4 regions of the Sphingomonas sp. PAMC26645 genome follow, and region 1 is predicted to be linked to each of the others. Evidence: predicted binding sites of a transcription regulator. Region 1 holds the regulator's gene; each other region holds the start of a gene.
The links. The regulator LexA, encoded in region 1, represses DNA repair genes until DNA is damaged. The targets are predictions, from matches to a motif close to GTTCCNCNCTTGTTCT.
Positions count from the first base shown of each region.

Region 1 (7,278 bases):
CGTTGTTGAGGTGATCGTCGCCGCGGATGACGTGCGTCACACCCATGTCGTGATCGTCGACGACAACCGCGAGCATGTAGGTCGGCGTGCCGTCCGAGCGCAGCAGGACGAGGTCGTCGATCTCTTCGTTCTTGACCGTGACCGCACCTTGCACGCGGTCCTCGATCGTGACGGCGCCTTCCTGCGGCGCGCGCAGGCGGACGACGTGGGGAAGGTTCGGCGCTTCGCTCTCGGGGCGATCGCGCCAGGGGCTGCGGATGCGGAGCGGCTTCTTCGCGGCCTGTGCCTCGGCGCGCATCGCCGCAATCTCGTCGTTGGTCATGTAGCAGCGATAGGCGTGGCCGTTCGCGACCATCTCGTGGGCGACCTGCGCGTGACGCTCGGCGCCCGCGAACTGCATGACGACGTCGCCGTCCCAGTCGAGCCCGAGCCAGCGCATGCCGTCGATGATCGCGTCGATCGCCGGCTGGGTCGAGCGGACCCGGTCGGTATCCTCGATCCGCAGCAGGAATTTACCCCCGTTCGCCTTGGCGAACAGCCAGTTGAACAGCGCGGTGCGCGCGCCGCCGAGATGCAGGAACCCCGTCGGCGACGGAGCGAAACGGGTAACCACGGGTGCGGCCGAAGCGGCGGTGCCCGTATCAGATATTGCGCCCAACCGCGGGTGCTCCCAGACTGATGAAACGATGGAGAAACGATGGCCATGACAGCCGTCGCCGCCCCTAGCATGCGTCCTTGGCGGCGACAAATGGGCGTGCCGCGATGGGGGGCTGTCGTCGGGCTTGCCGTGGAACGCTGGCTCGAGGTGGAGCGCGACCAGCTGGTGTTGTGGCTGCCGGTGATGCTGGGTGGCGGGATCGCGTTGTGGTTCGCGTTGCCGGACCCGGCGGCGTGGTCCGTGGCGATGCTGCTGTTGGTGGCGAGCGGGTTGGGGTGCCTCGCAGTGGGGCAGGGCGGCCGCGCGGCGCGGTCGCTGGCGATCGGGTTGCTGACGACGGCGTTGGGGCTTGGGCTGATCTGGGCGCGCTCGGAGTCGGTAGCGCGGCCGGTGTTGGGCGGCCCGACGATCGCGAGTTTCTCGGCCAAGGTGGAGGCGATCGAACCGCTGGTCGCGCGGAAGCTGGTCCGGCTGACGCTGCTGCCGATCGGGAAAGGCGCGGAGACCGACGGGCAACCGGTTGCCCTGCCATACCGCGTCCGCGTCAATCTGGCGGAGGCGGATGCGCCTAAGCTGTTGGGGCCTGGGGCGGTCGTGCATCTGCGAGCCCGGCTGATGCCGCCGCCACTGCCTGCGGTGCCCGGCGCCTACGACTTCGCCCGGGTCGCGTGGTTCGGCGAGATCGGTGCGACGGGGCGGGGCTTCGCACCAATAGTCGTGACGACGCGAAGCGAATCGGGAGCCGGTATCCGTGTCGCGTTGTCGCACCATATTGTGTCGCGACTGGACGGCAGCGCAGGCGGTATCGCTGCAGCGCTCGCAACCGGCGACGTCGGTGCGATCAGCGAGGAGGATTCGGAAGCGATGCGCCGCGCCGGACTCGCGCATCTGCTGTCGGTGAGCGGATTGCACATCACCGCGGCGGTGGCGGCGACGATGTTGATCGTGCTGCGGCTGCTGGCGCTGAGCCCGTGGTTGGCGCTACATGCGCGCTTGCCTTTGATCGCTGCGTTGGCGGGAGCGGCGGCAGCGATCGGCTATACGTTGTTGACCGGTAGCCAGGTCCCGACGATCCGGTCGTGCGTGGCGGCATTGCTTGTGCTGGCGGCGCTCGCAATGGGGCGTGAGGCGATGACCTTGCGCCTCGTCGCGGCGGGGGCGGCGTGCGTCATGCTCGTGCTGCCCGAATCGGCGGCGGGACCGAGCTTCCAGCTTTCGTTTGCGGCAATCACCGCAATCATGGCGCTGCACGAACATCCAGCGATTCGCGTATTCTTCGGGCCACACGAGGAGGGCCGACCGCGCCGTCTCGCTCGTGGGGTAGCATCGCTGTTGCTAACCGGCCTGCTCGTCGAGTTCGCGCTCATGCCGATCGCGGTCTATCATTTCCACAAGGCCGGGCTCTACGGCGCGTTCGCCAACATCGTCGCCATTCCCTTGACGACCTTCGTCGTTATGCCGCTGGAAGCTTTGGCGTTGCTGCTCGATGCGGCCGGGCTCGGGGCGCCGATATGGTGGCTGGTGCAGCGATCGCTCGATGCGCTGCTGTGGCTGGCACACGGTGTTGCCAGCGCACCAGGTTCGGTGCGGTCGTTGCCCGCGATGCCGACGGCGGCGTTCGCGCTGATGATCGTCGGGGGGATTTGGATTGCGCTCTGGCGGACGCGGTGGCGACGCCTCGGGCTGATGCCGCTAGCAGCCGGCGCGGTCTGGGCGCTGACCACGCCAGCGCCTGACGTTCTGGTGACGGGAGACGGGCGCCACGTTGCGGTACGAACCGCGGCGGGGCTCGCGATGCTGCGCGACCGAGCGGGCGACTACACGCGCGACATGCTGGCCGAGAATGGCGGGGTGGATGGCGAGCCGCTGCTGCTGGCGGACCAACCCGATGCGCGGTGCAGTCGCGATCTGTGCGTCACCGATATCGCCGCACGGGGACGGACGTGGCGCATCCTCGCGACCCGCAGCGCCTATATGGTTCCGATTGCTGAGTTCATCGCCGCCTGTCACGGCGCCGATGTCGTCGTCAGCGAACGCGGTCTGCCGAAACGGTGTGTACCGCGGTGGCTGAAACTGGATCGTCGTGTCCTTCGGCGTACGGGCGGCGTCGCGCTGACCTTGGGGAGCGGGACAGTCGTGACCATCCTGAACGCAGGCGATCGTCACCCCTGGCGCGATCCGCCTCTCCTCGAACGCACCGCGTCCTCGTTTAGGCCGCGCCATGATCGGTTTCACGGTACTGTATCGGCGTTTCGCGCCGGCCAAGGCCGTCAAAAATAGAACTGTTCACGCGAAGGCGCAAAGGCGCGAAGGTGATGCGGCTTGGGAGGCCTTACACCTCCATGAACGATAAGCCGACGTCAGTTTTTTGCCGCCAGCGAAAGCCGGTAAGCGCTGATCCAGGCACCATATCTTCGCGCCTTTGCGCCTTCGCCTGAACAAAATCTTTCGTCTTCCCGTGCGGTCACAGCAAGACGAACTGGTTCACGCGGAGACGCGGAGAAGGTTGTTGTATGACGGGGTGGCTCGGGCTGGGGACTGTTTAGTCTTCCTTCCGAAGACGTTTGGAGGTGCTTCGTTTTCCCTAAGCGCAACCCCTCCGCGTCTCCACGTAAACCAATTCTTCGGCCGCGCTGAAGATTGAGGACGAGATGTTCGCGCAGAGGCGCAGAGACGCAGAGATTGGGCATTCGAGTCGAGAACGCGACTATGCATCAGAGCGTGAGAGGGGCTTCCGGACGCTTGGGGGCTGGTTGGGCGTGTCGAAAAACTAGCCGCTTTTCGACACGCCCAGTACATCTCGCTTAACTTGCCCAAGAGATCCGGCCGCTGTTGTCGGCCGGAGAAGCGACTTGGCTTAAGGCTAGGCTGTCGCTTTTCCCGAGCAACCAGAAACCGAAACCGGCCTGCGTCGTGATGACGGAGGCCGGTCCAGGCAGTTCAGTCGTAGCGGCGGAGGATGCCGGAGAGTTTGCCTTGGACGCGGACTTGGGCGGGGGCGTAGCGTTGGGGGTCGTAGGCTCGGTTTGCCGGGTCGAGGCGGACCATGGCGCCTTCGCGACGGAAGTATTTTAGAGTGGCTTCGCTGTCTTCGATCAGGGCTACGACGATCTCGCCGTCGCGGGCAGTTTCGGTGCGGCGGATCAGGGCGTAGTCGCCGTCGAGGATGCCGGCTTCGACCATCGAGTCGCCCGAAACCTCGAGTGCGTAGTGTTCGCCGGTGCCGAGCAGCGCGGCGGGGACGGCTAGCATCGTGCTGCCCTCGAACGCCTCGATCGGGACGCCGGCGGCGATGCGGCCATGCAAGGGGATCTCGATGACGTCGTTGGCCGGTTGTGGCGTTGCAGCGGCGGGGGCTGCCTTCACGTTCGATGGCTTGGACGGCGTCTTTTTTTCCGCACGTTCGGGCATGCGCAGCACTTCGAGCGCGCGCGCGCGGTTTGGCAGGCGGCGGATGAAGTTGCGCTCCTCGAGCGCGCTGATCAGACGGTGGACGCCCGACTTCGACTTGAGGTCGAGGGCGTCCTTCATCTCCTCGAACGACGGCGAGACGCCGGTATCGTTGAGGCGATCGTTGATGAAGCAGACGAGTTCGTGCTGCTTGCGCGTGAGCATGGCGGTTCTCCGTCCGGAACAGACTGGGAACTTCTATGGAACATAATTAACGCCGTCAAGCGCTCGCTTCACGCGATCACGAGGATTTCCGCCGATTCGCCTGTCTTTGCGACGGGTGCGTTGCCGGGGCGGACGATCAGGCACGTCGAGCGGGCGAGCGTGAGCAGCATCGAGCTGTCCTGGATCGTGGAGGCATAGGCTTTGCCGTCGCGGAGTTCGGCGCGGAGATAGTCGGTGCGGGCGTTGTTGGCGGGGAGGTCTTCGCCGAGCAGCGCGTGCGTCGACTGGGGGAGCGGGTCGCGTGCGCCGGCCATGTGCGCGACGACGGGTTTGACGAACAACGTCGCGGTAACGAACGCGGAGACCGGGTTGCCGGGGAGGCCGAGCACCATCATGTCGCCGATCCGGCCGGCCATCATCGGCTTGCCGGGGCGCAGCGCGATCCGCCAGAAGTCGATCGTGCCGCCGGCGGCTTCGATCGCCGGGCGGACTAGGTCGTGATCGCCAACCGATGCCCCGCCGGTGGTGACGAGCAGGTCTGCCTGAACGCTGGCGAAGGCTTCGCGGAGGATCTCGAGATTGTCGGCGAGGATGCCGAGATCGATGATGTCTACCGGCATGTCGGCGAGCATCGCGGCGAGCATGATGCCGTTCGATTCGGGAAGCGCGACGCCGTCGGTAGTCGAGCCGGGGGGGACGAGTTCGTCGCCGGTGGCTGCGACGGCGACGCGGACGCGGCGGTTGACGGTGAGGCTGCCGTGGCCGCCGGTTGCGGCGACGGCGATGCGCGCGGGGCTGAGGCGGTCGCCGGCAGCGATCAAGCGGGTACCGGTGGAGAAATCCAGGCCCTTGCGGCGGGTGTTGCGGCCGAGCGTCGGGGGGCCTTCGCCGGCTAGGATCAGGGTTTCGCCGTCACGCTCGGCTTCTTCCTGGACCATGACGGTGTCGGTGCCTTCGGGCATGGCGGCGCCGGTGAAGATGCGGGTGGCTTGGCCCGGGGCGACCTGGCCTGCGAAGGGGCGGCCGGCGGCGCTTTCGCCAATGACGGTCCAGGGGCCGGGGAGGTCGGCGTAACGGATCGCGTAGCCGTCCATCGCGGACAGGTCTGCGGCGGGCTGCGTGCGGCGGGCGAGGATGTTCTCGGCGGCCCAGCGGCCAGCGGCTTCGCGTAGCGTCACGGTCTCGTGGCCGACGCGGGGGGCCATGGCGAAGAGGCGGGTCTGGGCTTCTGCGACGGGGACTAGGGTCATGCGTAAGACTCTGTTTTTGGGCGGCTCTCCTGCTGGAAGTGCAGGAAGTTCACACGCTGGGAGACATTTGGCGGGTGCGGTTCTGGGGGTCAGGTTTGGAACGGTCTCGTCCGGTAGAAGGTCCGGCGGGAGGGGAGTTTTGGCGTGTCTGGCGCTTTGCCATGGGTTTGGGACGTAGGACAGGTGTTGTTGGGGTTTCGGAGGGCGGCGGGGCGGTCCGGCGCGGCTGGTGCACCCTTGTTCTCCCGCGAAGGCGGGAGTCCAGTCTGGGTCCCCGCCTTCGCGGTGAAACATGGGTTTGGCGGAGCGGTCGCTACGGATTACTTCGGCTTTCCCAACTGGGCCCCGGCCTTCGCCGGGGTGGTGCTGATAGTGTTCCGCTGTTTTCTCCGCGGCCCGACAAGGAGTTCGGGCTAGTCGGCATCGTCTTCTCCAAACGCTCGGCCAGCGCCGGTTCATCCTGAACGGGGCTTTGTTTGGGGGAAAGAGACACCAGATCAGTATGATGACACGTAATCAGCCTCGGGCGAGAGACAGGATCGGGGCGGCGGTGGGTGCTGTCCTGTTGCCGGGGGTGCTGGGCTATGCGCTGCTCAACGGGCTGGTGGTGACGATGCCGGCGGCGGTGAGCGATGCGTTGAAGGTGTTCGATGCGGCGCCGCCCCCGCCACCGCCGCCCGAGGAGAAGGTGAGGCCTCGACCGTCGCCTAGTCGGAAGCCGGAGGGGGCTGCGTCGCCGCCTAATCTGAAGTCGAAGGCTACGGAGGTGGTGGCGCCGCCGCCGGTGGTGCCAGTCGTTATACCGCCGCCGGTCGTGGTCGCGGAGAAGGCTGGGGTGGGGGCGCAGGCGACGGCGGGCGCTTCGGATATTCGCGGGCCGGGGACCGGGAGTGGGGGGATCGGCAATGGCACCGGGAGTGGGGGATATGGCGATGGCGACGGCGGGGGTGGCGAGGAGACGCCGCCGCGGTGGCGAAAGGGGCGGTTGAAGGATTCGGATTATCCGGATGACGGTGCGGAGACCGGGATCAGAGGGCGCGTATTCGTGCGGTACGTGGTTGAAACCAATGGGCGCGTGTCGGGGTGTCGGGTGACTCGGTCTAGCGGGAGCCGGGAGCTTGATGCACTGACGTGTCGGTTGATCGAGCAGCGATTCCGGTACGACCCGTCGTTGGATGCGGCGGGGCGGCCGGTCGAGTCGACGATCGTCGAGAGCCACGACTGGTCTATCGATGATGACTAAGGGGCTTTAGCTAAGCGCGTTCTGCTTGGCTTGGCTTGCCCTCACCCTCGCCGACTTTGGCGTCTTTCCCTCTCCCCTGGGGGAGAGGGTTTTGTTTTACGCGGTCCAGTTGCCGGATTTTCCGCCGGACTTTGCACGGACGCGGATGTCGGTGAGGACCATCGTCTTGTCGATCGCTTTGGCCATGTCGTAGATCGTCAGGAGCGTTACCGTGGCTGCTGTGAGCGCCTCCATCTCGACGCCGGTCTTGCCTTCGGTCGAGGCGCTAGCGGTGGCGGTTACGCCGGTTTCGTCGACGACCAGGTCGATTTCTACCTTGGTGAGGGGGAGCGGGTGGCAAAGCGGGATCAGGTCGCTGGTGCGCTTGGCCGCCATGATGCCGGCGACGCGCGCGACGGCGAGGACGTCGCCCTTCTTTGCAGTGCCGGCGCCGATCGCCGCGGCGGCTTCGGCGGACATGGTGATGCGTCCGGAGGCTACGGCTTCGCGGGCGGTGACCGCCTTGCCGCCGA
Region 1 covers NZ_CP039249.1:2,905,852-2,913,129, reverse strand. Annotated here, with positions in the region: gene gltX (glutamate--tRNA ligase) at 1-613, opposite strand, end outside; gene E5673_RS13385 (ComEC/Rec2 family competence protein) at 749-2,938, shown strand; gene lexA (transcriptional repressor LexA) at 3,599-4,273, opposite strand; gene E5673_RS13375 (molybdopterin molybdotransferase MoeA) at 4,342-5,523, opposite strand; gene E5673_RS13370 (energy transducer TonB) at 6,074-6,766, shown strand; gene moaC (cyclic pyranopterin monophosphate synthase MoaC) at 6,863-7,278, opposite strand, start outside.

Region 2 (7,278 bases), 940 kb from region 1:
AGGCCCAGCGCCAGCGCGACGGTCACCTTCACCCAGGTCGGGATATACCGCGTGCCCTGTTCGAGCCCGCTATTATAGCTCTTGAGCGTCGTGATCTCCCGCGCGGTGAAGCGGCTCTGCGCGGACTTGTCCTCGGCGATCAGCTTGGTCGTATCGAGCACGAGGTACATGTCGTTGCGCAGGTTCGGCGTCGCCGCGGCGGGCACCTTGCCCAGCGACCCGTAGCTTTCGATCCGGCTCGACACGTCGTCCGACAACGTCGCCAGCGCGCCATAGATGACAGGGTCGGCGACATGCTTGCTCTTCAGCGCCTTGGTGACCTGCGCACGCGAGGTCGCCACGTCGGCGGGTGCGCCGTCGGCATGCGCGCGGTACGCGGCCGATGCCGCCTGCGCGCTTTGCACGAACGCCGGCATCGCGCTCTCGGGCATCGTCCGGTTCAGCGCATAGGCGGTCGGCGCGCAGCCGATCAAAATGAGCATGATCAGCCCCATGCCCTTTTGACCGTCATTGCTGCCATGCGCGAAGCTGACCGCGGTGCAGGTGCCGATCAGCAGCGCACGGATGCCGCGCGGCGGTGGCGTCTGGCCCTCGGGCGCCTCGTACAGCTTCTTGTCGCGCAGGAACCGCTTCATCACGAGCAGCAGCAACAGCGCGCCGACGAAGCCGACGATCGGGCTGAATGCGAGCGCGGAGAGAACTTTCCAGACTTGCACCATGTCGACGCCCGACGTGCCGTCCGCGCCGCCGCCGTTGATGAGTTGGTTGGCAAGGCCGACGCCGAGGATCGAACCGATCAGCGCATGGCTCGACGAATTGGGCAGCCCGACCGCCCAAGTCGCGAGGTTCCACAGGATCGCCGCTAGCAGCAGCGCAAAGATCATCGCGAACCCGCCGACGCTGCCGACGTTCAGGATCAGGTCGACCGGCAGCAATGTGACGATCGAATACGCTACCGCGCCGGACGACAACATCACGCCGAGGAAGTTGAAGAATCCCGACCAGACGACCGCGAGCGGTGCGGGCATCGAGTGCGTGTAGATGACGGTGGCGACCGCGTTGGCGGTGTCGTGGAACCCGTTCACGAACTCGAACCCGAGCGCGATCAGCAGCGCCAGCGCGAGGAACGCGAACGCCCCGCCCGCCAGGCTCTCGCCGACCTGCGCGGTGTCGAACGCGATGCTGAACCCGGCATAGGCAAGCCCGCCGATCAGCACGGCAAGGAATATCCAGCGCCCGGACGGATGCAGCGAATGATCGAGTTTGGGACCGGTATGCGGCGCAGCGGTAGCGCTCGAATCAGCCGTCACCGCATCGGGTGCAAATGTGGAGGTTGCCATAGGAATGTGCAGTCGGCCCTTACGATGACAATCTTATGACAGATGTAAATCAAGCGATCGTTCGACCCTATTTGGGACGTCGCCCCCTACAATCCTCCCCCGCCAGGGGGAGGTGGCTGGCCCTCGCCAGACGGAGGGGAGGCAGAGGACAACGTGCGTTCCGTGTCCTCCCCCTCCGTCGCCTTCGGCGCCATCTCCCCCCTGCGGGGGAGGATGTTCGGAACCGACCTCCTCGACCTTAATCAGCGAGTTAATTCACCGAGCTTCACCGATGCTCGCGAGCTGCATGCCATTGCGGCCGAACAAAGTGGCCATCTTCACGTCCGCATCCGCAGTCATTTCCTTGCGGCACTGCTGCGCATCGGCGAGCGCCGCGAGGCCGACACCGTGCGATTGGCAGGCGCCGGCGATCGCCGAACGCAGCCGGCGCTGGAACGCGGTGCGCCCGGCGTCGCTGGTCAGGTCGAGCCCGGCGCGCGACACGCGCACCGATACCGGGTCGCGCCCGGAACTCGCGGAAGCACCTGTGGAAAACAGGCAAGCGCCGACGATCGCCGCCGAAGCGACGCTGATGAAAAGCTTCATGATGATGTTCCTCAAATGGTCCTGCGGTCCGCAAGGCGATGCCTGCGGGCGACGGCGTCAGCGCGTCGGGACACCTTTCTGGGTGCGGCATCTCCGACCACGAACCACGTCGCTGCGCATCCCCTACCCGTCGTTCGTTACGCTCGCGCGACGGTTTGGCGACGGTCCGACGACGCGCCGAAACTCTAGATGAGGCGTTAGGTCACATCCCCGGATATCGCTCGAACGCAGGCAAAGCGGCCACATTCGCCATCCACGCCAATCGGTCGGCCACCTGGATATGCGCACCCGGCGCGACCGCCTCGGGATCGTCCAGCGTACAGGATTGCACGTCAATGATCCCCGGCAGATACTCGGCATTGGTATAGAATAGTCCTGTCCCGCACCGTCCGCAGAATTGACGCCGACCGCTTGCCGACGATTCATACGTCACCGGATCGCCCGCGATGGTCACCTGCTCGGACCTGAATGCGATCCAGCCTACCATCGGCGCACCCGCGCTTCGCCGGCAATCGCCGCAATGGCACAGCGCGTGATGCTCGGGCTCGCCCTCCGCGACATAGCTGATCGCTCCGCAATGACATCGTCCCGCCAGCATGCCCGCCTCCCTCTATGTTCTCAACTTGTTCCACGTATCGTCGAACCGCGCAAGCCATACCCGCTTGCCCCTTCGGCCCCCGTTCCCTACCTGTTCACCGGTGAACCAGATCGCCCAAACGTCCGCGCCGCAAGCAGAGCCTCCCTATCTGCGCGGTCTCAACCCGCCGCAGCGCGAGGCGGTGCTGACCACCGACGGGCCCGTCCTGATCATCGCCGGCGCCGGCACCGGCAAGACCGCGGCGCTGACGGCACGGCTCGCGCACCTGATCTTCACCAAGAAGGCGTGGCCGTCGGAAATTCTCTCGGTCACCTTCACCAACAAGGCCGCGCGCGAGATGCGCGAGCGCGTCGGTCGTCTGGTTGGCGATGCGGTCGAGGGCATGCCGTGGCTCGGCACCTTCCACGCGATTGCGGCCAAGATGCTGCGTCGCCACGCTGAACTGGTCGGGCTGCAGTCGAACTTCACGATCCTCGATACCGACGACCAGTTGCGGTTGCTGAAGCAGTTGATCCTTGCCGCCGACATCGACGAGAAGCGCTTTCCGACGCGCAGCCTCGCCGGGCTGATCGACCAGTGGAAGAACAAGGGCCTCGTCCCCGCCGACATCGATGCGGGCGAGTCTGAGCGTTACGCCAACGGCCGCGGCGGCGAGTTGTACCAGCAATACCAGACCCGGCTGATCGCGCTCAACGCCTGCGATTTCGGCGACCTGTTGCTCCACATGCTGGTCATCCTGAAGACGCACCGCGACGTGCTGGCGCAGTATCAACAGCGCTTCAAATACATCATGGTCGACGAGTATCAGGACACCAACTCGTCGCAATATCTCTGGCTGCGGCTGCTCGCGCAGGAGCGCAAGAACATCGCCTGCGTCGGGGACGACGACCAGTCGATCTATTCTTGGCGCGGCGCGCAGGTCGAGAACATCCTGAAGTTCGAGCGCGACTTCCCCGGCGCGAAGGTCATCCGCCTCGAACAGAATTACCGCAGCACGCCGCATATCCTCGGCGCCGCATCGGGCGTGATCGCCAACAATGGCGGCCGCCTCGGCAAGCAGCTCTGGACCGAGCGCGACGTCGGCGAGAAGGTGAAGGTCATCGGCGTCTGGGACGGCCCCGAGGAAGCGCGCCGGGTCGGCGAGGAGATAGACGTCGTCCGGCGCCTTTTTCAGAAAGAGGGGGCCGGCAAGTCGCTCGACGAGGTCGCCATCCTGGTCCGCGCGCAGCACCAGACGCGCGAGTTCGAGGACCGCTTCATCGCGATCGGCATGCCGTACAAGATCGTCGGCGGCTTCCGCTTCTACGAACGCGCCGAAATCCGCGATGCGCTCGCGTACCTCCGCGTCGTCAACCAACCGGCCGACGACCTCGCCTTCGAACGCATCGTCAACGTGCCGAAGCGGGGCCTTGGCGACAAGGCAGTCGCACGCATCCACCAGCTCGCGCGCGCCACCGGCACACCGCTGACCACCGCCGCGGCGCGCATCCTCGACACCGACGAACTGACCGGCGCCGCCAAGAAGTCGCTCGGACGCTTGGTCGGCGACATCGCCCGCTGGCGCGACATGGCGACCAGCCTGCCGCACGCCGAACTCGCCCGCCAGTTGCTCGACGAGAGCGGCTACACCGCGATGTACCAGGCCGAAAAGTCGGTCGAGGCTACCGGTCGCCTGGAGAACCTCAGCGAGCTCGTCCGCGCGATGGAGGAGTACGACTCGCTTGGCGCGTTCCTCGAACACGTCTCGCTGGTGATGGACAACGAGGGCGGCGCGCAGGACCCGCAGGTCACGATCATGACCATCCACGCCGCCAAAGGCCTCGAATACGACACGGTGTTCCTGGTCGGCTGGGAGGAAGGCCTGTTCCCGTCGCAGCGCTCGCTCGACGAAGGCGGCGTGAAGAGCCTCGAAGAGGAACGCCGCCTGGCCTATGTCGCGATCACGCGTGCACGGCGACTGGCGGTCATCATCCACGCTGCTAATCGCCGCATCTACGGCCAGTGGAACTCGTCGATCCCCTCGCGCTTCGTCGCCGAACTCCCGCCTGAGCACATCGACACCGAAACCACGATGTCGGGCGGCGCGAGCCTCTGGCAGGCCAATTGGTCCGACCGCGCCGATCCGTTCGCCGACGTCGCCCGCGGCACCGGCCGCGGCCCCGGTTGGCAGCGCGCGTCAGGCACCGGCAGCACCTTCTCCACCAAACCCGCCCGCGTCGTCGAAAGCCGATCGAGCGCGATCAGTCTCGGCAACAAGGGCCGCGACGACCTGTCGCTCGGCATGCGCGTGTTCCACCAGAAGTTCGGCTACGGCGCGATCGCCGAGATCGAAGGCAACAAGCTGGAGATCGACTTCGAACAGTCCGGCCGCAAGCGCGTGATGGACAGCTTCGTGACGCTCACGCCTTAACGGCATTAACCGGGAAAACGATCAGCCGGCGGTCTGATCGGCAAGCGAGAAGATCCGCTCCATCACCGCCCATTTCGGCCCGGTCGCCTCGATCGGCTTCTGATACACGTCCATCGCGGTCTCCCAAGACGCGACGACCGGCTGCAACGCCGGGTCGACCGCGCGTGGAAAATCGTCCTCGACCTCGGCGATCATCACGAGCCGGTCCGCGACCCGCCAGATCTCCATCTCTCGATACCCCCGCTGGACGATGTCGCGCACGACCTCGGGCCACACGGCACCCAGCGCGTGTCGTTCGCGATAAGCGGCAATCAGCGCTGCGTCGTCGACGAGGTCCAATGCGGTCACGATGCGATACGTCACGGAAATTCCTTCGATACGGCGTACTCCCGCGACAATAGCGCCGCCGCCCCTTTTCAAAAGTCACTTTGACTAATAAAACCGACGAAACGCACAACGACGCGCAGGAGATGGAATGAGACTGTCCGGCAAGACCGCGGTAGTGACCGCGGCCGCACAAGGCATCGGCCGCGCCACCGCAGAACGCTTCCGCGACGAGGGCGCACGGGTGTTCGCGCTCGACCGTGATGGCGATGCGCTACAGGCGATCGACGGCGTCGAACGTCTGGTCGTCGACCTGCTCGACGCCAGCGCGATCGCCGCACTGCCCGCCACGATCGGCGACATCGACATTCTCGCCAACGTCGCCGGCTTCGTCGCGGCGGGCGACATCCTGCAAGGCAGCGACGATGACTGGATGCTGTCGTTCGACCTCAACGTCCACGCGATGCACCGCATGACCCGCGCGTTCCTGCCCGGCATGCTCGCGCGCGGCGGCGGTGCGATCGTCAACATGAGCAGCATCGCGTCGAGCGTGAAGGGCATCCCCAATCGCTACGCCTATGGCGCGTCGAAGGCGGCGGTGGTCGGGCTGACCAAGGCGATTGCCGCCGATTTCGTCGGTCGCGGAATCCGCTGCAACTGCGTGTGCCCCGGCACGATCGAGACCCCGTCGCTGCGTGAGCGGATCGTCTCGCAGGCGGGGACTCAGGGCATTTCGGTCAGCGAGGCAGACGCCGCGTTCGTCGCGCGCCAGCCGATGGGCCGGCTGGGCCGCGCCGAAGAGATCGCCGCGCTGTTCCTGTACCTTGCCAGCGACGAATCGAGCTTCACCACCGGCGCGGTCCACGTGATCGACGGCGGCTGGGTCAACTAAGGATCATCCGATGAAATTATTGCGTTACGGCCCGCGCGGCCAGGAAAAGCCCGGTATCCTCGATCAGGACGGCGCGATCCGCGCGTTGCCCGCGGAGCTCGGCGATATCGCCGGTGACCTGCTGTCGCCCGAGGGCCTCGCGATGATCGCGGCGCTCGACGTGACGACCTTGCCCAAGGTCGAGGGCGCGCCGCGGATCGGCCCGTGCGTCACGCGGACTGGCAAGTTCATCTGCATCGGCCTGAACTATTCGGACCACGCCGCCGAGAGCAACATGGCCCTCCCCGCCGAGCCGGTCGTGTTCGGTAAATGGACCAGCGCGATCCAGGGCCCGAACGACGATGTCGAGATCCCGCGCGGCTCGGAAAAGACCGACTGGGAGGTCGAACTCGGCGTCGTCATCGGCACGCCCGGCCGCCACATCGCCAAGGAAGACGCGCTGTCGCACGTCGCCGGCTATTGCGTCGTCCACGACGTGTCCGAGCGTGCGTTCCAGCTCGAGCGTGGCGGCACGTGGGACAAGGGCAAGGGCTGTGATACCTTCGGGCCGATCGGTCCCTGGCTGGTCACCGCGGACGAGGTCGGCGATCCCCAAAAGCTGGGCCTCTGGCTCGAAGTCGACGGTCACCGCTATCAGGACGGCACCACCGCCAACATGATCTTCGACGTCGCGACGATCGTCTCCTACCTCAGCGACTTCTGCACGCTCGAAGCCGGCGACATCATCTCGACCGGCACCCCCGCCGGCGTCGGTCTCGGCCAGAAGCCACCGGTCTATCTGCGTGCGGGCCAGACGGTCCGCCTCGGCATCGATGGCCTCGGCGAGCAGACGCAGACGATGGTCGCCGCCGCGTGACGACCATCACCGGCCTGCGCACGATCGACCTTCGTTTCCCGACCAGCGCGGGGCTCGACGGCTCCGACGCGATGAACCCCGATCCGGACTACTCGGCCGCCTATGTGGTGCTCGACACCGATACGGACGGTCTCGAAGGTCACGGCCTGACCTTCACGATCGGCCGCGGCAACGACATCTGCGTCGCCGCGATCGAGGCGATGCGGCATCTCGTCATCGGGCTCGACCTCGACTGGATCATCGAGAATCCGGGTCGGATGTGGCGACATCTGA
Region 2 covers NZ_CP039249.1:1,967,956-1,975,233, reverse strand. Annotated here, with positions in the region: gene E5673_RS09370 (inorganic phosphate transporter) at 1-1,340, opposite strand, end outside; gene E5673_RS09365 (UrcA family protein) at 1,596-1,925, opposite strand; gene E5673_RS09360 (GFA family protein) at 2,128-2,523, opposite strand; gene E5673_RS09355 (UvrD-helicase domain-containing protein) at 2,633-4,933, shown strand; gene E5673_RS09350 (L-rhamnose mutarotase) at 4,955-5,296, opposite strand; gene E5673_RS09345 (SDR family oxidoreductase) at 5,409-6,149, shown strand; gene E5673_RS09340 (fumarylacetoacetate hydrolase family protein) at 6,160-7,005, shown strand; gene E5673_RS09335 (L-fuconate dehydratase) at 7,002-7,278, shown strand, end outside.
Region 2: E5673_RS09355 (UvrD-helicase domain-containing protein) is a predicted target of LexA. The motif match lies at 2,540-2,555, and genes of this name have one in related genera.

Region 3 (7,278 bases), 1.6 Mb from region 1:
CCCTATTTCATCAGCGGGACGTCGGTCACGATCGGCTGCTCGATCGGCATCGCGATCGCACCCGACGACGGCGACGATGCCGAGACGCTGGTCCGCAACGCTGATCTCGCCTTGTACGCCGCCAAGGCCGACGGCCGCGGTGTCCACCGCTTCTATTCGGACGACATGCTAACCGGCGCGCGCACGCGGAAACTGCTCGAGGACGATCTGCGCGCGGCGATCTCCGACGGCGCGTTCCACCTCTGCTATCAGCCGATCGTCAGCACGAAATCGGCGCAGATCGTCGGCTACGAAGCATTGATCCGCTGGAATCACCCTACCCGCGGGCTGGTCTCGCCCGCCGACTTCATCCCGGTCGCGGAGGAATGCGGGCTGATCGAGGCGATCGGCGAATGGGTGCTGCGGACCGCGTGCCTGGAGGCGGCGCGCTGGCCCGGCTCGGTGCGCGTCGCGGTCAACGTCTCGCCAATCCAGTTCGCCAACCCTGCTTTGCCTTCGCTCGTCACCAGCGCGCTCGCCCAGTCTGGGATCGCCGCGGGCCGCCTCGAACTGGAGATCACCGAAGGCGTGTTCCTCGACGAGACGCGCTCGTCGGAACAGATGTTCAAGGCGCTGAAGGGGATCGGCGTGCGGCTTGCGCTGGACGATTTCGGCACCGGTTATTCGTCGCTCGGCTACTTACGCAACGCGCCGTTCGACAAGATCAAGATCGACCAGTCGTTCGTGCGCGGTGCGGCCGAGCCCGGCAACCGCAATGCCGCGATCATCAAGGCGATCGTCACGCTCGCCGACACCCTCGGCATGGAGACGACCGCCGAAGGGGTCGAGGTGCAGGACGAGATCGACCTGATCCGCGACCTCGGGTGCAGCCATATCCAGGGCTATGTCTATGGCCGCCCGGTCCGCGCGGACGAGGCTTTGCGGCAATTGGGGGTCGAGAACGGCACCGCCGCCGCGAGCGGCTTCAAGGTGAGCCGTGCGCCGCGCACCAAGATGCTGCGCTCCGCCCGGATCGCGATTGACGGGGTCCGCGGCGACGTCCGCATCCGCGACATCTCGACCTCGGGCGCGATGCTCGACGGGCTGCGGATCGACGGCAACCCCGACGGCGTCGAACTGGAGATTGAACTGGTCGAGGACCAGATGTTCGGCGCCCGGATCCGCTGGGCGCGCGCCGGCAAGGCGGGCATCGAGTTCCACGAGGCGTTCAACCTGGAACGACTGAACCAGGGCCACTCCGCGCGTCTTCGCCGGGCTGGGTGAGTTAGGCAAAACGGCGTTTGAGTTCCCCTACGGGTAGGGACATATCAAACGAGGCGGGTACGTCTGCTTTCTAGTTCCCCCGCGAAGGCGGGGGCCCAGGATCAAGCAGCGCGACCGCTTGCGACTCCTGGACTGCCGCCTTCGCGGGAGAACGGTAAAAGTCCACCACCCCGGCGGAGGCCGGGGCCCAATTGGAGAGGTCGTCGTAACAGCGAACGACGTTCGCCAATCCACGTTTCCCAATTGGGCCCCGGCCTCCGCCGGGGTGGGTCAACGTAAGGGACCGAGCGTAAGAATCCCCGCTCAACGACGGCCTGCGCAAGAGCCCGGAAGTCTCCCGTTCCCGGGAACCAACCGCCGCCTCCCACCGTCTCACCCCCATGGTACATCGCGCCCCGAACAAAGCCCTCGCGTTCGACGTGTTCGGCACCGTGGTCGACTGGCGCTCGGGCATCGCGCGCGACGCCGCGCCCGTGCTCGCGCGCCTCGACCGCACCGATATCGACCCGCACCGCTTCGCCGACGGCTGGCGCAAACGCTATCAACCGGCGCTCGAGGAGGTCCGCAGCGGACGGCGGCCGTTCGTCATTCTCGACACGCTCCACCGCGAGGCACTTGAAGACCTGCTCCGTCACCACGGCGTCGACCCGGCCACGCTGGACGAGGCCACGCTCACCGACCTGACTCACGCCTGGCACCGGCTCGATCCCTGGCCCGACTCGGTCGAGGGTCTCACCCGCCTCAAGGCGCGGTATCCGATCGTCACGCTGAGCAACGGCAACATCGCGCTGATGCTGGACATGGCGCGCCGCGCCGGTCTGCCCTGGGATGCGATCCTCGGGGCCGAAGTCAGCCGCGTCTACAAGCCGCTTCCAGAATCCTACCTCGCCACCGCGCGGTTTCTCGGCATTGCCCCGGGCGAACTCTGCCTGGTCGCCGCGCACCACAGCGACCTCGCCGCGGCGCGCGCCGCCGGCCTGCAGACCGCTTATGTCGACCGCCCGCATGAATATGGCGGCCGCCCTGCACCCGACGCGGATGCAGCACAGGACTGGGATTACAGCGTCGACAGCCTGACGCGATTGGCCGACGAACTGTGCCGATGACCCGCCGACCTGCCCGCGAACCGGTGGAAACGCGCGACGCGTCCCCGTATCGACCGCCCGTATCGAACCCGCACCGGCGTAAAATTCGGCCCGGCGTGCGACCCGGCAGGAATTTGAGATGACCACACAGACGGCCGAGGCCGATTTCCTGACCGGTGGCGGCGAGATGGCCGCGATGATCCGCGCGCATGACTGGTCGACGTCGCCGCTGGGGCCGATCGAGCACTGGCCGCAGTCGCTGCGCTCGATCGTGTCGCTGATGCTCGCGTCCGAATTCGCGATGTGCCTCGCCTGGGGCCCGGAACTCGGCTTCCTCTACAACGACCATTATGCCCGCATCATGCACGACAAGCACCCGCAGGCGCTCGGCCAGCAGTTCGCCGACGTGTGGGCGGATGTCTGGAGCGATATCAGTCCCCTGGTCGATAAGGCGCTGGCGGGCGAAGCGTCGTTCTTCGAAAACCTGCCCCTCGTCACCAACCGCAAGGGCTATGACGAGCATGCCTGGTTCACCTTCTCCTACTCGCCCGTCCGCGATGAAAGCGGTGCGATCGCGGGCATGTTCTGCTCGACCTACGAAAGCACCGAGCGCGTCCAGACCGAACGCGCGCTGCGTGACGAGCGCGAGCGGATGAGCCAGATGTTCGCGCAGGCGCCGACCTTCATGGCGATGTTGCGCGGGCCCGAGCACCGGTTCGAGCTGACCAACCCCGGCTACGACAAGCTGGTCGGCCACCGAGAGATGCTAGGCCGAACCGTTGCCGAGGCGTTGCCCGACGCGGTCGAACAGGGGTTTCTGGACCTGCTCGACGATGTGTATGCGACAGGCGAAGCGTTCACGGCGGTGGGCATGCTCTATGCGGTTCAGGCTGAACCCGGCGGTTCGGTCAACGATCGCTACGTCGATTTCGTCTACCAACCGATCCGCGACGCGACCGGTGCGGTCGTCGGCATTTTCGTCGAAGGCGCGGACGTCACCGACCGCAAGCGGCTCGAACGCGACCTGCAATCGCTCAACGCCGACCTCGAACAGCGCGTGCGCGATCGCACCCAGGAACTGATCGAGGCGCAGGAGGCCCTCCGCCAGGCACAGAAGATGGAGGCGGTCGGGCAACTCACCGGCGGCATCGCGCATGACTTCAACAATTTGCTGCAAGGCATCACGGGTAGCCTGGAGATCGTCCAGCGCCGCGTCGCGCAAGGGCGTGTCGGCGAGCTCGATCGCTTCATCACCGGCGCGACCGCCGCCGCGAACCGCGCCGCCTCGCTGACCCACCGCCTGCTGGCGTTTTCCCGCCGCCAGCCGCTCGATCCACGCCCGGTCAAGGTCAACCCGCTGGTCGCGTCGCTCGAGGACCTGCTCCGTCGCACCACGGGTGAGCAGATCGAACTCGAGATGGTGCTCGCCGGTGGTCTGTGGACGACGCTGTGCGATCCCAACCAGCTCGAGAACTCGTTGCTCAACCTCGTCATCAACGCGCGCGACGCTATGCCGCACGGTGGCAAGCTCACGATCGAGACCTGCAACGCGCACCTCGACGACCATTTCGCCGCCAGCCAGCGCGACGTCCGGCCGGGCCATTACGTGTGCATCTGCGTGTCGGACACCGGCACCGGCATGTCCGCCGACACGATCGCCAAGGCATTCGAGCCGTTCTTCACGACCAAGCCGATCGGCCAGGGTACCGGCCTCGGCCTGTCGATGATCTACGGCTTCGCGCGCCAGTCCGAAGGCTATGCGAGAATCTATAGCGAGCTCGGCCAGGGCACGACGATCAAGCTGTATTTGCCGCGTCACTACGGCGAAGCGGAGCAGGACGAAGCGCTTCCCGGCCTGACGCAGGACCACGTCACCGATGCGGGCGAGATCGTGCTGGTGGTCGAGGACGACTCGGTCGTCCGCGCGCTGATCGTCGAGGTATTGGGCGAGCTCGGTTACCGGGCAGTCGAGGCGCACGACGGTCCGGCCGGACTCGACAAGCTGCGGACGATGGAGCGGATCGACCTGCTCGTCACCGACATCGGCCTACCAGGACTGAACGGTCGGCAGGTTGCGGATGCTGGTCGTGCGCTGCGTCCGGGGCTCCGCGTGCTGTTCATGACGGGCTATGCGGAGAACGCTGCGCTGGCGTCGGGCTTCCTGGAGCCGGGTATGTCGATGATCACCAAGCCGTTTGCGATGGAAGCGCTGGCGACGCAGATCCGGACGATGATCGAGGGGTAAGGCGATCGAAAGATAGCGGGCCGCCAAGCGCTGCCCTCCCCACGCCCCACTCCAACGATCACCACCACCTCACGATTGCCACCACCCCGGCGAAGGCCGGGGCCCAAGTGGAAAGGTCGCAGTAACGACGCGCTACGCTCAGTTGGCGACGTTTCCCAATTGGGCCCCGGCCTCCGCCGGGGTGGTGAGGCTTTGGCGGGGTGGTGCTCTTATTCGGAAAAGGACGAACGCCCTATGCCGTTCCCCCGCGAAGGCGGGGGTCCAGGAATCGAGCAGGACGACGTTCGTGGCTCCTGGGCCCCCGCCTTCGCGGGGGAACTAGAGCGGTCCCCCCATATCTAGCCCCACTCCCACCCCCCCCCGAAGCAACATTTGCCATCTTCCCCGCCGAAATAATTTTTCGTTCCCGCTTCGCCCCCTTGCACATCTTGAACCCCGCAGAAGTCCACGCGTCGCGAATATCCCGCCCGGCCAACCCGCACGCGAACGCGACGAACCGAGCCCCCGACCACCCCCGCACCCCCTTGCGTCTCTTCGCGCTTTGGCACAATCTCTTGGGGTTGCGTTCGGGGGCGGACCCAATCGCTGGTAGAACAACCCTCGCATAGCCATATGCGATATGACCGTAAGCGCGCCTTCCACCGCCGCGATGGTCACTTTTTGTTCTCCCGTTAGGGGCCGTCCGATGGTAGCATGGCGACATGACGCCGATTCGAACGAATACAGAACACTAGGAGCGGTTTCGATGGATTTCAGAGACAGCAGCCGGGATAGCGACATGACCACAGACACGATCGAACAGACCATCGCAGCGCCTGAAGCCGAGGCCCCCAAGGCCCCGCGCCAGGCGCAGGACAGCCACTCCGTGCGCGCGCAGATCTACCCGGTCGAGGTCGATCACAGCCGCGACGCGCTGCTGACCGAGTTCGGCAAGGACACGCTGAAGGATCGCTACCTGCTTCCGGGCGAGAGCTACCAGGACCTGTTCGTCCGTGTCGCCTCGGCCTACGCCGACGACGCCGGCCATGCGCAGCGCCTGTACGACGCGATCTCGAAGCTCTGGTTCATGCCCGCCACCCCCGTTCTGTCGAACGGCGGCACCGGCCGCGGCCTGCCGATCTCGTGCTACCTCAACTCGGTCCCCGACAGCCTCGGCGGCATCGTCGACACCTGGAACGAGAATGTCTGGCTCGCCTCGCGCGGCGGCGGCATCGGCACCTATTGGGGCAACGTCCGCGGCATCGGCGAGCCGGTCGGCCTCAACGGCAAGACCAGCGGCATCATCCCGTTCGTCCGCGTCATGGATTCGCTCACGCTCGCGATCAGCCAGGGCTCGCTGCGCCGTGGTTCGGCGGCGGTCTATCTCGACGTCTCGCACCCCGAGATCGAGGAATTCCTCGAAATCCGCAAACCTTCGGGCGATTTCAACCGCAAGGCTTTGAACCTCCACCACGGCGTGCTGATCACCGACGACTTCATGGAAGCCGTGCGCAACGGTGAGGAATGGCATCTCCGCTCGCCGAAGGACCAGGCGATCCGCGCCACCGTCGACGCGCGCTCGCTGTTCCAGAAGCTCGTCGAGACCCGCCTCCAGACCGGCGAGCCGTATATCGTCTTCGCCGATCACGTGAACAAGGCGATGCCCAAGCATCACCGCGAGCTCGGCCTCAAGGTCTCGACCTCGAACCTGTGCTCGGAGATCACGCTGCCGACCGGCAAGGATCACCTCGGCAACGAGCGTACGGCCGTGTGCTGCCTGTCGTCGCTGAACCTCGAGACGTGGGATCAGTGGAAGGACGAGAAGGGCCTGATCGAAGACGTGATGCGCTTCCTCGACAACGTGCTGCAGGATTACATCGACCGCCACGAACCCGGCATGGAGCGCGCCGCCTATAGCGCGGGCCGCGAGCGCTCGGTCGGTCTCGGCGTGATGGGCTTCCACTCGTTCCTTCAGGCCCGCGGCATCCCGTTCGAGGGCGCGATGGCGAAGTCGTGGAACCTGCGCATGTTCAAGCACATCAGCAGCCAAGCCAACGAAGCCTCGATGCAGCTCGCGATCGAGCGTGGCCCCTGCCCCGATGCCGCCGACGTCGGCGCGATGGAGCGGTTCAGCTGCAAGATGGCGATCGCACCGACCGCGTCGATCTCGATCATCTGCGGCGGCACGTCGGCGTGCATCGAGCCGATCCCGGCGAACATCTACACGCACAAGACGCTGTCGGGCAGCTTCTCGATCAAGAACCCGTATCTCGAAAAGATGCTGAGCGAGAAGTCGAAGAACTCGGACGCGGTGTGGAACTCGATCCTCGAACAGGGCGGCTCGGTCCAGCATCTCGACTTCCTCTCGGTCGAGGAAAAGGACTGCTACAAGACGTCGTTCGAGATCGACCAGCGCTGGCTGCTCGAACTCGCCGCCGATCGCACGCCGTACATCGACCAGGCGCAGTCGCTGAACCTGTTCATCCCGGCAGACGTCGAGAAGTGGGATCTGCTGATGCTCCACTTCCGCGCCTGGGAGCTCGGCATCAAGTCGCTCTATTACCTCCGCTCGAAGTCGGTCCAGCGCGCGGGCTTCGCCGGCGGCGTCGAGGCGGACAACACCATCGACCTGCGCCAGATCGACGTCGAGTCGAAGGATTACGATGAGTGCCTTGCCTGCCAGTAAGGCCTCTCGGCGTTCAAGCG
Region 3 covers NZ_CP039249.1:1,286,314-1,293,591, reverse strand. Annotated here, with positions in the region: gene E5673_RS06015 (EAL domain-containing protein) at 1-1,263, shown strand, start outside; gene E5673_RS06010 (haloacid dehalogenase type II) at 1,644-2,369, shown strand; gene E5673_RS06005 (PAS domain-containing protein) at 2,488-4,593, shown strand; gene E5673_RS06000 (ribonucleoside-diphosphate reductase subunit alpha) at 5,339-7,258, shown strand.
Region 3: E5673_RS06000 (ribonucleoside-diphosphate reductase subunit alpha) is a predicted target of LexA. The motif match lies at 5,245-5,260, and genes of this name have one in related genera.

Region 4 (7,278 bases), 1.5 Mb from region 1:
ACCCGGTTCGCGACCATGGGTGCGGGCGTCCGCCGGAATGACGGGGGAGGAGCGCAACAACTGGGCGCAATCTGGGGTGGCGTGCACGAAACGCCCGACAACGCCCGACAACGTCGGTCAAGCCAGAGCCACTCCGCCCCAAACGATACCGGCCGCCTTCTTGTTCTCCCGCGAAGGCGGGAGCCCAGTCTGGGTCCCCGCCTTCTCGGGGAAACATTCTTGGCACGCCACCACATCCGCCCTCCGCATCGCCTATCACCTTCGGCGTCCGGCTCCTCATCGCGCCACCCCCAACCCACCCCACCCAAAAAGCAAACTTCCGCCCCCACCCCCCAACCGGAACCAATCCTTAGCAAAGCCAACCTATTAGTCCGCCTAACGAACGAACAAGCAGGTCCCCGTGGCGCTCGATCTCTCTACTCTCTACGTCGTCGCAGGCCTTGGCATGCTGGTCGCCGGGTTCATTCACCTCATCCCGCTGGCAACCGGTCGGTTCGGATCGTGGGCAGGGCTATGGGGCGCCGGCCACCTGATCGCCGGGTGCGGCGCGCTGATGGCGGTGCTCAACGATCGGATCGGCCTCCCCTGGGCGCCCAGCATCGGCAATCCCGCGGTGGTGATGGGCTATGCGCTGATCGCCGGCGCGGTCGTGAAGTTCAGCCGTCCCGACGCGCGCCTGACGTCGATGCTGGCGACCGCCGCGGTCCTTGGCCTGCCCCTCTGGTTCACGCACGACCCGGCGCATTTCCACCTCCGCGTCGCTTATCTCAGCGTCATCCGCGCCGGGTTCGACCTCGTCGTGGTGATCGTCGCCGTCCGTCTCGCGCGTCGTGACTCGCTACAGACCGGCTGGATCGTCGCCGCGCTGTTCGCGGTCACCGTGCCGATGTTCCTCGGCCGCGCGTGGCTGGCTTACGGCGACCGCATCGGCACGCAGCTGACCGGCCGTCACGACGATCTCGGTGCCTGGCTCGCGGCGGGCCAGATCGCCTTCATCATCTTCCGCGCCTTCTCGCTGCTGATCCTCCAGGCCGAGCGTGGCCAAAGCCAGCTGCTCGATCAGATGGAGCGCGACTGGCTCACCGGCGCGTTCAACCGCGCCGGCCTGGACCGCATCGCGCAGACCTTCGCCGGCCGCCACGCGCCGCGCACGCTGACGGTGATGATGCTCGACCTCGATCGCTTCAAGGCGCTCAACGACACGCTAGGCCACGCCGCCGGCGACGCCGCACTCCGCACCTTCGCAGAGATCGCGCACGAGGCCGTCGGCCAACAAGGCCACCTGATCCGATGGGGCGGCGACGAGTTCGTCTGCATGCTGCCCGACGTCCAGACCGAGCAGGCCAGCATCATCGGCGATCGCATCGCGACGCGGTTCGCGCAGACCATGGCGCCGCGCATGGCCGCCCATGGCACGCTCGGAGTCAGCATCGGCGTCGTCGAGGGCGACCCCGACACACCGATCGTCGACCTCATCGCCGGTGCAGACCGCGCGATGTACCTCGCAAAGGGCGACCGCCGCCAACCCGCCATCTACATAAAGGCAGCCTGAGCCGCAGGACCGCAACGCCGCGCGCGGCGTCGCGGTCCTGCACACTTAAGCGGCAGGCGGGTCCTTCTTCGCGGTCGGCTTGCCGAACCCGACGAACAACCGCTCGAGTCCCACCGTGACCGAGTCCAGCACCTTCGCGAACTCGGGCGGCAGCGCGTTCGTCTCGCTCCGCGGTGGCTCCGGCGTATCCCCGGCAAACGGACCATTGCCCTGCGGCTTGGTAGGCTCGGCCGCCACGTCCGGCTCGACCTTCGATGCTGCAGGCTCAGCCTGTGCCGAGGACGAGGCAGGGGAAGGCGGGGCAGGGGGCGTCGGAGGCGTAGGCGGCGTCGGCCGAGCACTCGATTTCGCATCATGCTTCGAGATCGCCGTCGCCGCGGCCATCAGCCCCGCCGCGATCATCTGCCGCCCGACCGGCGTCCCCATCTGTCGCGCGATGGTAGCAGCGATCCCCGCGAACGGCGCGCCGCCTTCATGCTTGCGACCCTCGTGCTTCCGGCCCTCATGCCTGTGCGCGTCATGCTTGTGCGCGTCATGCCCATGGCCCTCATGCCCAGCACCCGACTGACCCTGAGCCGCCGCCATCTCGGCCTCGCGCTCGCGCCGCTTCCTCTCGTCCTTCTTCTTGCCCATGTCGTCCTCTGTGCCATTCCGCGTCAGTGTGTACGAACAAGATAATACACCGATACCGGAGTGCAACCCCGGCGGCTTGGCCTGTCCACCCGTGATGGTCGATCAGTTGCCGGACCAGGCGCCCGGCAATCGCCACGTCACCTTTTGCGTCGCGTGGCTGACCATCGGCTTGCCGTCGAAGCCGAGCGCGGGTGTGTAGCGCGCATGCCGCATGATCGCGCTGCAGGCCGCCTTGTCGAGTTCGACCTCGCCGCTCGTCACCACGGGCCGGCAATCCGCAACCCGCCCGTCGAGGCCGATCGTCCACAGGACCGTCGACGTCCCCTGCGCACCCTTGCCGACGATCGTCCTCGGGTAATCGTCGGGCCCGACCCAGTATTCGGGCCGCGTCGTCGCCTTGGCAGGCTGGGCGATCTTCGCGCGCTCGGTCGGGTCGATGCCCCACTCCTTGGCCGTCGAATCATTGCATTTGGCCAAGGCCTCGAACGCCGCCTTCGCATTTGGCATCGCGAACGCCCAGCCCGACATCTTGTCCGGGGTGATGCGCAACACGGCATCGGCGGGCAGCGTTTCGAACAGCGTGGCATCGACCTGCATGCGCGTCATCCGCTTGCCCGAAGCCTGGGTCGGATAACTCTCGTACCGGCTGTCATCCGATCCCCCGCCGACTATGCCGATCTTCGCCTGGCCCAGCCGCATCGTTACGCTACGACCATTGGTGTAGACCATCAGCTCGAGCGTCGACGCCAGCGGCAGCCGACGCAGCGCCAGAATCGTCTCCGCCTTGCCGGTGGCATAGGTGCGGCCGAGCATGCAGGCGGTCGCGCCATAATCGACGTTCCACTTGCCCGCCGGCGTCAACGGCGCGGCCGTGGGCTCCGCCAGCGCAGCCGCAGCGGCCAGTCCCAGCATCAGCGGCATCCAAAAATACTCGTCATCGCATCATACCCTTGCACCGCGTCCCGTTCGTCGGTTCTCCAAAATACGCCGCACGGTTGCAAGCCGAGTCGACGCCCAGATCGCCCGTTGCGCAATCGATCGTCCCGGATGAACTGGCACCCGGCCTCATGCATTCCTATCTCTCCCACTAGTCTCCCGATCAGAACAGAAGTAGAACCAGCCTCATGCTGACAAAGATTTCCGTACGCGGCGCGCGCGAGCACAACCTCAAGGACGTCGACATCGACATCCCCCGCGACACGCTCACGGTGATCACCGGCCTCTCGGGCTCGGGCAAGTCGAGCCTGGCGTTCGACACGATCTACGCCGAGGGCCAGCGCCGCTACGTCGAGAGCCTGTCCGCCTACGCCCGCCAGTTCCTCGAACTGATGCAGAAGCCCGACGTCGACCACATCGAGGGCCTCAGCCCGGCGATCTCGATCGAGCAGAAGACGACCAGCCGCAACCCGCGCTCGACCGTCGCCACCGTCACCGAAATCTACGACTATATGCGCCTGCTCTGGGCGCGCGTCGGCATCCCGTACTCGCCCGCGACCGGCGAGCCCATTGCGGCGCAGACCGTCAGCCAGATGGTCGACCGCGTCATGGCGCTCCCCGAGGGTACGCGCCTCTATTTGCTCGCCCCCGTCGTTCGCGGCCGCAAGGGTGAGTACCGCAAGGAACTCGCCGAGTGGCAGAAGGCGGGCTTCGCGCGCGTCCGCATCGACGGCACGATCCACGACATCGACGAAGCCCCCGCGCTCGACAAGAAGTACAAGCACGACATCGAAGTCGTCGTCGACCGCCTCGTCGTCGGCGGCGAGATCGCCACGCGTCTGGCCGAGAGCTTCGAAACCGCACTGAAACTCGCCGACGGCCTCGCCTATGTCGACCCCGCCGACCCGGTCGAACCGCACACACCGAAATCGGAAATCCTAGGCAACAACGCCCCCGACGGCCGCATCGTCTTCAGCGAAAAATTCGCCTGCCCGGTCAGCGGCTTCACCATCTCCGAGATCGAGCCACGCCTGTTCTCGTTCAACGCCCCCCAGGGTGCATGCCCGGCCTGCGACGGCCTCGGCGAGAAGCTGCTGTTCGACGAAGACCTCGTCGTCCCCAATCACATGCTCAGCATCAAGAAGGGCGCGGTCGTGCCCTGGGCGAAATCCAACCCGCCGTCGCCCTATTACATGCAGGTCCTTGGCAGCCTCGCGCGCGAGTTCAAGTTCGACATCGAGACGCCCTGGTCCGACCTCCCGCCGGAGGTCCAGAGCACCATCCTGCACGGCTCGAAGGGCAAGCCCGTCACGCTCACCTTCATCGACGGCAAGAAGAAATACGACGTGTCGAAGCCGTTCGAGGGCGTCATCGGCAACCTCAACCGCCGCATGCTCCAGACCGATTCCGCCTGGATGCGCGAGGAGCTGAGCAAGTACCAGTCCGCCGCCCCCTGTGAAGTCTGCGGCGGCGCGCGGCTGAAACCCGAAGCGCTCGCGGTCAAGATCGCGATGAAGGACATCTCCTACGCCACGCATCTCTCGGTGGTCGACGCGCTCCAGTTCTTCACCGACATGCCCCAGCATCTCGGCGACCAGCAGAACGCGATCGCCGAACGCATCCTCAAGGAGATCGTCGAGCGTCTGGGCTTCCTCAACAACGTCGGCCTCGACTACCTCAACCTCGACCGCACCTCCGGCACGCTCAGCGGCGGCGAGAGCCAGCGCATCCGCCTCGCATCGCAGATTGGCAGCGGCTTGTCCGGCGTGCTCTACGTCCTCGACGAGCCCTCGATCGGCCTGCACCAGCGCGACAACGACATGCTCCTCAAGACGCTCCGCCGTCTGCGCGATCTCGGCAACACCGTGCTCGTCGTCGAGCATGACGAGGACGCGATCCGCACCGCCGACTACATCATCGACATGGGCCCCGGCGCCGGCGTCCGCGGCGGTCAGGTCGTCGCGCAGGGCACGCTGAAGCAGATCCTCAAGTCGAAGGGCAGCATCACCGCCGACTATCTCAACGGCACGCGCGAGGTGCCGGTCCCAACCACGCGACGGAAAGGCAACGGCAAGAAGCTCACCGTCCACAACGCGGTCGCCAACAACCTGCGCGGCGTCACCGCAAGCCTGCCGCTCGGCACCTTCACCTGCATCACCGGCGTCTCCGGCTCGGGCAAGTCGAGTTTCACGATCGACACGCTCTACGCCGCCGCCGCGCGCGAGCTGAACGGCGCGCGCATCGTCCAGGGCAAGCACGACAAGATCACCGGCCTCCAGTATCTCGACAAGGTCATCGACATCGACCAGTCGCCAATCGGCCGCACCCCACGCAGCAACCCCGCCACCTACACCGGCAGCTTCACGCAGATCCGCGACTGGTTCGCCGGACTGCCGGAATCGCAGGCGCGCGGCTACAAGCCCGGCCGCTTCAGCTTCAACGTCAAGGGCGGCCGCTGCGAGGCGTGCCAGGGCGACGGCGTGCTCAAGATCGAGATGCACTTCCTCCCCGACGTCTACGTCACCTGCGACGTCTGCCACGGCGCGCGCTACAATCGCGAGACGCTCGAGGTGAAGTTCAAGGGCCATTCGATCGCCGACGTGCTCGACATGACGGTCGAGGACGCCGCCGAGTTCTTCAAGGCGGTCCCCCCGATCCGCGACAAGATGGCGATGCTGGTCGAGGTCGGCCTCGGCTACGTCAAGGTCGGCCAGCAGGCGACGACGCTCTCGGGCGGCGAAGCGCAACGCGTCAAGCTCGCCAAGGAACTCTCGCGCCGCGCCACCGGCAACACGCTCTACATCCTCGACGAACCCACCACCGGCCTCCACTTCGAGGACGTGCGCAAGTTGTTGGAGGTCCTCCACGCGCTGGTCGAGCAAGGCAACACGGTCGTCGTGATCGAACACAATCTCGACGTCATCAAGACCGCCGACTGGGTCCTCGACCTGGGCCCCGAAGGCGGCGTCAAGGGCGGCGAGATCGTCGCAGAGGGGACGCCGGAGAAGGTCGCGAAGGCCAAGGGCAGCTTTACGGGGAAGTATCTGGCTCCGTTGCTGGAGAAGCGGGTGGCGGCGGAGAAGTGATTTTACTTCTCTTGGGGGAGAGGCAAACAACATGGGTCGGAAGGGTGAGGGCATACCAGTTGGGTCCGCTCCCAGTCCGCAAATTGAAGGCGCTCACGACATCTTGCGGCCTGCTTCGCATGTTCTACCTTTGAGCCTACGCCTCTCTACCAATCCCGAAGTCTGCAGGAGGAGCCCGATCGTGGCTTAGTAAGAAAGTATAGAGGCGGTGTATTCCTAGCGCTTCTTGAGTTTGCGATACGGATTCCATACAAGTTTCATGTTTTTCTCAGCATTATTCCACTCACTGCAGTGGAATATCTTGTAAAAATGTCCAGCAGTCTCGGTAACTTGTTCCATAATATTTCCAGGGACGCCGCATCCGGTAACCTCATTTACCTCACCTATTAGTGCAAACATCATGATATGGCGAAGGCTCCAATCTTCGTCAGGCCATGTTTCTGCAAAATAAGGCGCTCCATTCCTGATTTGCTTCCGAACGGAGTCGGCAAATTCGTCTGCAACTATCATTCCGATACTTTTCAGAAAAAGAAGGCAGATCAAGCCGATTTCTTGTTGAATCGCGGATTTAATGGTTTTGGGAGTCTGGTGAATTAATCCGTATCTTTGACGGTTTTCACTCAGCGCAATTAGCGTAGAGAAGTGCTCTATTCTAGCCTTCCAAATGAGCTTCTTCGCGGTTGATGATGTCAACTCGTCTGAGTTCGTTAGTTTGACAGACAATGTCTTAGTTTTTGCCGAGAGAATCTTCCATAAGGAGAAGCGCTCTTTGGGCGAGAAGGAAAATACCCGTTTACTAAGATCGTCGTAAACACATACTAAAACAGATCCCGTTTGCGATACCCATCTAAAAAGATGGTCGGTAGAAAATCGATAAGTAAGATTTCCGTCGATATATTTGCATTTTCCCGATCCTTTAACCTGAATTAATATTTGGAATGGATCGGCTTCTCCTTTATGATGAGTTTGCACAATTAGATCTTCGCCATAGTCGTTCTTAACGACTTCGCTTAAGGCATCGGATTCGGCTAAAATGCTTTGAACCCGCGTAATTGCTCGTGCCTCCAAGAG
Region 4 covers NZ_CP039249.1:1,369,349-1,376,626, forward strand. Annotated here, with positions in the region: gene E5673_RS06365 (GGDEF domain-containing protein) at 401-1,552, shown strand; gene E5673_RS06370 (hypothetical protein) at 1,598-2,185, opposite strand; gene E5673_RS06375 (energy transducer TonB) at 2,288-3,106, opposite strand; gene uvrA (excinuclease ABC subunit UvrA) at 3,310-6,207, shown strand; gene E5673_RS06385 (DUF4365 domain-containing protein) at 6,424-7,278, opposite strand, start outside.
Region 4: uvrA (excinuclease ABC subunit UvrA) is a predicted target of LexA. The motif match lies at 3,287-3,302, and genes of this name have one in related genera.